Linked DNA regions of Aquabacterium sp. OR-4. The protein of the gene in region 1 interacts with the protein of each later gene in a pairwise test. Links are inferred from orthologs where the notes say so. Each region holds a gene or a part of one and is shown in the gene's direction. Other genes may lie near its edges.

Region 1 (3,079 bases):
CCACGCTGCGCGCCCGGTCAGCACGGTATCGGCCAAGGGCGCCGCCAGTGGATCGCCCGGCGGGCCGGATGGTGGCTCTGGGGGATTCATGGCTACGGTATGTCAGCCGATGAATCAACCAGCCAGCTGCTGATGCAGCCAGCCGGCCTCGGCCCAGTCGTCGAGCAGGCCGCGCGCGCCCTCGCCCAGCCGCGCCACCTCGGCCGGTGCCAGCTCACGGGCATCGGCCAGCTGGCGCATCAGCCTGGCGTCGCGGCCGCTGGCTTCAAAGGCTTCGCCATTGATGAACACGTGGTGCTCGTCGTAGGCCATGCGCGTGCGGCGATCCAGGCGCACGCCGGCGCCCTCGCCCACCGCCACGCCAGCCTCGAACCAGACCTGCGGCTTGGGGTCGGTCACGGCGGCACCCAGCACCCGGTCAAGGGCCTGCGGGTCGGCCAGCGCACGCTCGAGCGAGGCGATCGCAAACTCGCGCAGCGTAGTGGGCAGGCGCCCGGGCGTGGTGGTGGCGCCATGGCCGGGATCGCGGTAGATGGCCTCGCGCACGCCCGGCGGTGGCGGCTCGAGGTCATCGGCCAGGCGTTGCAGCAGGTCTTGCGCCAGCGTGGTGGCGGTGGCGGCGCGAAAGCCCACCGAGCAGGTCATGCACTCGCCTTCGGCCACGCCATCGTGACCCCACAGCGGCGGCAGGTAGAGCATGTCACCGGGCTCGAGCACATGTTCTTCGGTGGGCTCGAAGTTGGCCAGGATGCGCACCGGCAAGCCGGGCACCAGGCTGCGGTCCTTCACCGGGCCGAAGCGCCAGCGCCGGCGGCCGTGCACCTGCAGCAGGAACACGTCGTACGAATCGAGGTGCGCGCCGACGCCGCCGCCATCGCTGGCGTAGGAGATCATCAGGTCATCGAGCCGCGCGTCGGGCACGAAGCGAAACGGCGCCAGCATGCGGTGCGCCGCGTCCAGGTGCAGATCCAGGCCCTGCAGCAGCAGGGTCCAGCCCGGCTTGCCGACGGGCGGGATCTGGCGCCGCGTGAACGGGCCGTGCCGCAACTGCCAGCCCGGCTTGCCGCGCGCATCCAGCTGCGTCAGCAGGCGGCTTTCAACGCCCTCCTGCCCGGCCAGATCAAACAGCGCCGAGCGGCTCAACGGCGGCTGCACGCCGGGCCAGGCCTGGCGCACCAGCAGCGGTTTCTTTTGCCAATGGCGGCGCATGAAGCGCTCGGGCGACAGGCCGCCCAGCAGCGCCGTGGGTTGGTTCACATCCATGGCGCGGCATTGTCACCGCGGCCGGGCGTCATGCGGCTTGTGCGATCATGCCTGGATGTTGATCCAAGCCCCTTGTGTGGTGAGCCTGACATGGACCCTGGCCGATGCCCAGGGACAGGCCATCGATGAATTGCTCGAACCGATGGAGTTCTTCTACGGCGGCGACGACCTGCTGCCCAAGCTGGAAGAAACCCTGGCCGGCCAGGAAGCCGGTTTCGAGACCGACCTGCACCTCGAGCCCGAACACGCCTTCGGCGACTATGACGCGCAGCTGGTGTGTTTTGAAGACCGCGCGGTGTTTCCCGAGGGCGTGGAAGAAGGAATGCAGTTCGATGGCCTGCCCGAAGGCGCCGCCACCGTGGGCATGCCGCCCGAGCTGATCTACACCGTGACCGAGATCTACACCTCGCATGTGGTGCTGGATGGCAACCACCCGCTGGCTGGCGTGTCGCTGAACCTGCACGTCAAGGTGCTTGCCGTGCGCGAAGCCACCGATGCCGAAGCCGAAGCCGGCTCGGTGGCAGAGAGCTTGCTGAGCGTGGTGCCCACGGCGCAGACGCCGCCCCATCTGCATTAGTCATGGCGCACCCGGCCCTGCGGGTACGCAGGGCCACCCGCCGGGCGGGTGCGGGCCGGCTTGGGAGCGGCCCGGCGCTCGGCCCGCTGGCATGGCGCACCCGCCCCTGCGGGTACGCAGGGCCACCCGCCGGGCGGGTGCGGACCGGCTTGGGAGCTGCCCGGCGCTCGGCCCGCTGGCATGGCGCACCAGGCCCTGCGGGTACGCAGGGTCACCCCCGGTTCAGGCCCTGCCGGTCGAGCCGAAGCCGCCTTCGCCACGCTGCGAGGCGGTGAAGTCATCCACCCGCCTGAACGTGGCCTGCACCACCGGAACGATCACCAGCTGCGCGAGGCGCGCCATCGGTTCGAGCGTGAAGGCCGCGTTGCCGCGGTTCCAGCAGCTCACCATCAGCGGGCCCTGGTAGTCGCTGTCGATCAGGCCCACCAGATTGCCCAGCACGATGCCGTTCTTGTGGCCCAGGCCCGAGCGCGGCAGGATCATGGCCGCCAGACCGGGATCGCCAATGTGGATGGCGATGCCAGTGGGAATCAGCTCGCACTGGCCCGGGGCCAGGCTGAGCGGCGCGGCGATGCAGGCGCGCAGATCGAGGCCGGCGCTGCCCGGCGTGGCGTAGGCGGGCAGGTGCTCGGCCATGCGGGGGTCGAGGATCTTGAGATCGATGCAGTTCATCATGGGTCAGTCGAGGTGGGGACTTGTCAGCTGAGCGTCACGCAGCCCCGTGACAGCAAGGCCGCGGCATCGCTGCGGCCCAGCTCCCAAGCGGCCTTCACGGGCGTGCCCCGGCGGCAATCCCAGGTTGAAACAGGCACGGGCTGGCTGGGCTGCCAGCAGGTTCGGCCAAGCTCACGAAACAGCGGCGGTCGCCCGGGGTCATGACGCGTCGGCATCACCAGAGCCTGGGTCGCTGGCTGGCGCGCGGCATCGGGCACGGGCACGGGCGCGTTGTCGGTGTCGCCACCATCCATGGCCATTGGCCTGACCGCCGCCGCGCAGGCAAAAACGGCGGCGCCAATGGCGGCGCCGGCACGGGTACCGCTCAGGCCCTGCGGCAAGCGTGCGCCGAACCTCGCTAAATCGTCCAGGGCGCCGGCCTGCCACCCGCAGCGGTTGCCACCGCCCGCCAGGGCCAGCCAGTCCAGGCCCGGCCAGTGCAGTGCATTCACACTCACGGGCTCCCCGGTGCGCACCCGAGCCGATGGGCGATCTCGTGCACCAGCGCGCGGGCCAGGCTCAGCT
Region 2 (3,185 bases), 1.4 Mb from region 1 along the record:
TGGCCACCCCGCCGCGGCCCTGGCAGCCGCTGGCCGCGGCCGAAGGCGCCGCGGCCGCGGTGGGCGCGGCGCTGGCCGGCTGGCCGGCCGCGGGCGGCCCTGCTGCGGCGGGCGCGTCTGCCGAGGCTGGCGCATCTGGCGCGGTGGACGCCGCGGGCGCCGACCCCGGCGCCGAGGCCCTGCCCGACACCGGCCCCTGGAGCCGCCACCACGACAGGCTGGCGCCGGCGGCCCACAATGCCTGGATGCGCCTGGTGAGCCGACTCGTCGACCTGCTGCAACTGGCCAGCCCGGCCGGCGCGCCGCATGCGCCCGGCGGGGCCGACTGGCTGGCCGCCGGTGCCGCATCGCCGGCGCCCGGCGAGGGCCTGGCCTGGGTGGAGACGGCGCGCGGCCTGCTGGCCTACCGCGTGGCCCTGGCCGCCGACGACGGCAGCCCGGCCGGCCCGCGCCTGCAGGCCTTGCAGGTGCTGGCGCCCACCGACTGGAACTTCCATCCGCAGGGCGTGCTGGCCCGGGCGCTGCAGGCCCAGGCGGCGGGCGACGCGCCGGCCGCCACGCGCCTGGCCGTGGCCTTCGACCCCTGCGTGGCCTTCACCGTGGCCGCCGCCGCGCTGCCCGCCCACCCGCACGAGGCCCAGCATGCATGAGATGAGCCTGGCCGGCGGTGTGCTGAAGGTGGTGGAAGACGCCGCCGCGCGCGAGCACTTCGCGCGCGTCAAGCGGCTCACGCTGGCGGCGGGCGCGCTGTCGGGCGTGGAGGTGCGGGCGCTGCGTTTTGCGCTCGACGCCATCGCCCCGGGCACCTGCCTGGACGGCGCCGAGATCGAGATCCTCGAGCCGCCGGCCCAGGCCTGGTGCCTGCCCTGCGCGGCCAGCGTGCCCATCCGCTCGCGCCTGGACGCCTGCCCGCACTGCGGCAGCCACCAGATCCAGCCCACCAGCGGCACCGATCTCACGGTGCACGAGCTGATCGTGCACGACGAGCCACTTTCCACCGCAGCCCCAGCGCGGCTGCCACAGCAGGAGACCTGAAGCATGTGTGTCGTTTGCGGATGCGCCGCCACCGGCCAGGCCGGCCATGATCACGATCACGATCACGATCACGGTCATGGTCATGGTCACAGCCATGACCACCCCGCCGGCCACGCGGCCGCCCCGGCCCACGGCCCGGCGGTGGCCGCCAACGGCGATCTGCACTACGGCGCCGGCCAGGCCCGGGTGTCGGTGCCGGGCATGAGCCAGACCCGCGCGATCCAGCTCGAGACCCATGTGCTGGGCGAGAACAACCGCCTGGCGGCGCTCAACCGCGCGCACTTCGCCGGCCATGGCATCGCGGCCTACAACCTGGTGTCCAGCCCCGGCTCGGGCAAGACCACGCTGCTGTGCGCCACCATCCAGGCGCTGCAGCAGCGCGCACCGCAGCTGCCGGTGGCGGTGATCGAGGGCGACCAGCAGACCAGCCACGATGCCGACCGCATCCGCGCCACCGGCGCGCCGGCGATCCAGGTCAACACCGGCAAGGGCTGCCACCTCGACGCGCAGATGGTGGCCGAAGCCTTCGGGCGGCTGCCGCTGCATGACCACGCGCACGGTCACGCACACGGGCGCGCCCATGAACATGCGCACGACCACGGCCACGGCCACGCGCCGGCCATCCTGTTCATCGAGAACGTCGGCAACCTGGTGTGCCCCGCGATGTGGGATCTGGGCGAGCGCGCCAAGGTGGCCATCCTGTCGGTCACCGAGGGCGAGGACAAGCCGCTCAAGTACCCCGACATGTTTGCCGCCGCGCGCCTGATGGTGCTCAACAAGGTGGATCTGCTGCCGCACCTGGATTTCGATGTGGCGCGCTGCATCGCGTATGCCCGCCGCGTGAACCCCGGCATCGAGGTGCTGCTGGTCTCTGCCACGAGCGGTGCCGGCATGGACGCCTGGCTCGACTGGCTGCTCGACGCCGACGGCAGCGCCCCGTCCGCTGCACCGCCGACCGATGCCGACACCAAGGCCGGCACCGAGGCCGCACTGCGCCAGCGCATCGCCGAGCTGGAAGCCCGGCTGGCCACGCTGGACGCTGCGGGCAGCGCGCGCTGAAGCGCGCGCCCCTGCCGCCACCTCGCCGCCGCAACGCCGCCACCATGACCGCGCCGCTCACCCAGACCACGCTGCCCGCGCCCACCCCGGCACGGGTGCTGGCCTGCGGCGCCTTTCTCAAGAACACCGCCTGCCTGATCGAGCCCGACGGCAACGGCGGCACGCGGGTGTGGTGGTCGCCGCTGCACGACGACCTGGGCACGCCCGCGGCCTGTGCGGCGCTGCAGGCCTCGGTGGCCGCGCTGGTGGCGGCCGCCGGTGGCCCCATCGCCGCCGTGGCCCACGACCTGCACCCCGATTTCCACAGCACCCAGGTGGCGGCCGCCTGGGCCCAGCGCCTGGGCGTGCCGGCGCTGGCGGTGCAGCACCACCATGCCCACATCGCCGTGGTGCAGGCCGAGCTGGGCCTGGGCGATCACACGCCGCTGATCGGCCTGGCCCTCGATGGCGTGGGCCATGGCAGCGATGGCACGGCCTGGGGCGGTGAGCTGCTGCGCGTGCAGCACGGCCGCATGTGGCGCCTGGCCCACCTGCCGCTGCTGCCGCTGCCCGGCGGTGATGCCGCGGCGCGCGAGCCCTGGCGCCTGGCCGCCGCGGTGTGGCACCGCGCCGGCCGCGCGGCCGAGATCGTGCCGCGCCTGGGCGCCGCGGTGGGCGAGGCCGCCGCCCGCGGCGTGGCCCAGCTGCTGGCGCGTGACCTGCGCTGCCCGCGCAGCAGCGGTGCCGGCCGCTGGTTCGACGCCGCGGCCGGCGTGCTGGGCCTGAGCCTGCACCAGGCCCACGAGGCCGAGGCCGCCATCGCGCTGGAGCAGGCCGCCACGGCCTGGCTGCAGGGGCATGCCGACCCGGTGCTGCCGGCGCCTTCGCTCGACCTGTGGCCGCTGCTGATCGCGCTGCTCGACGAGGCCGACGCCGGCCGCGGCGCCGCGCGCTTTCACCTGGCCCTGGCCGAGGGCCTGGTGCAGGCCGCGGCCCAGGCTGCCGCCCAGGCATCGTTGCCAGGCCAGCCGGCCCGCGTGGTGCTGGGCGGCGGCTGCTTCTTCAATCGCCTGCTGAGCCAGCGCGTCAGCGCCGGCCTGCAGGCCCACGGC

The links.
Region 2: the proteins of N4G63_RS06150 (region 1) and hypB interact in binary tests that used the Escherichia coli proteins (3 or more experiments, as listed by UniProt). The link is inferred for Aquabacterium sp. OR-4 from one-to-one orthologs.

The regions. Positions count from the first base shown.
Region 1 is NZ_JAOCQD020000001.1:1,442,502-1,445,580, forward strand. Bases 311-3,079 are described here. They hold N4G63_RS06150 (FKBP-type peptidyl-prolyl cis-trans isomerase), read left to right. Parts: upstream 311-1,318; coding sequence 1,319-1,840; downstream 1,841-3,079. Other genes in these bases: N4G63_RS06145 (JmjC domain-containing protein), read right to left, coding at 311-1,263; dut (dUTP diphosphatase), read right to left, coding at 2,063-2,512; N4G63_RS06160 (patatin-like phospholipase domain-containing protein), read right to left, coding at 2,539-3,006; coaBC (bifunctional phosphopantothenoylcysteine decarboxylase/phosphopantothenate--cysteine ligase CoaBC), read right to left, coding at 3,009-3,079. Outside these bases: N4G63_RS06140 (hypothetical protein), read right to left, coding at 1-36; more of N4G63_RS06145, read right to left, coding at 115-310. UniProt on the Escherichia coli protein: Folding helper with both chaperone and peptidyl-prolyl cis-trans isomerase (PPIase) activities. Chaperone activity prevents aggregation of unfolded or partially folded proteins and promotes their correct folding.
Region 2 is NZ_JAOCQD020000001.1:63,365-66,549, reverse strand. The notes cover bases 192-3,066. They hold hypB (hydrogenase nickel incorporation protein HypB), read left to right. Parts: upstream 192-1,038; coding sequence 1,039-2,094; downstream 2,095-3,066. Other genes in these bases: N4G63_RS00250 (Kae1-like domain-containing protein), read left to right, coding at 2,139-3,066; N4G63_RS00260 (hydrogenase maturation nickel metallochaperone HypA/HybF), read left to right, coding at 643-1,035; N4G63_RS00265 (hypothetical protein), read left to right, coding at 192-650. In the rest of the region: more of N4G63_RS00265, read left to right, coding at 1-191; more of N4G63_RS00250, read left to right, coding at 3,067-3,185. UniProt on the Escherichia coli protein: Involved in the maturation of [NiFe] hydrogenases. Required for nickel insertion into the metal center of the hydrogenase. Exhibits a low intrinsic GTPase activity, which is essential for nickel insertion.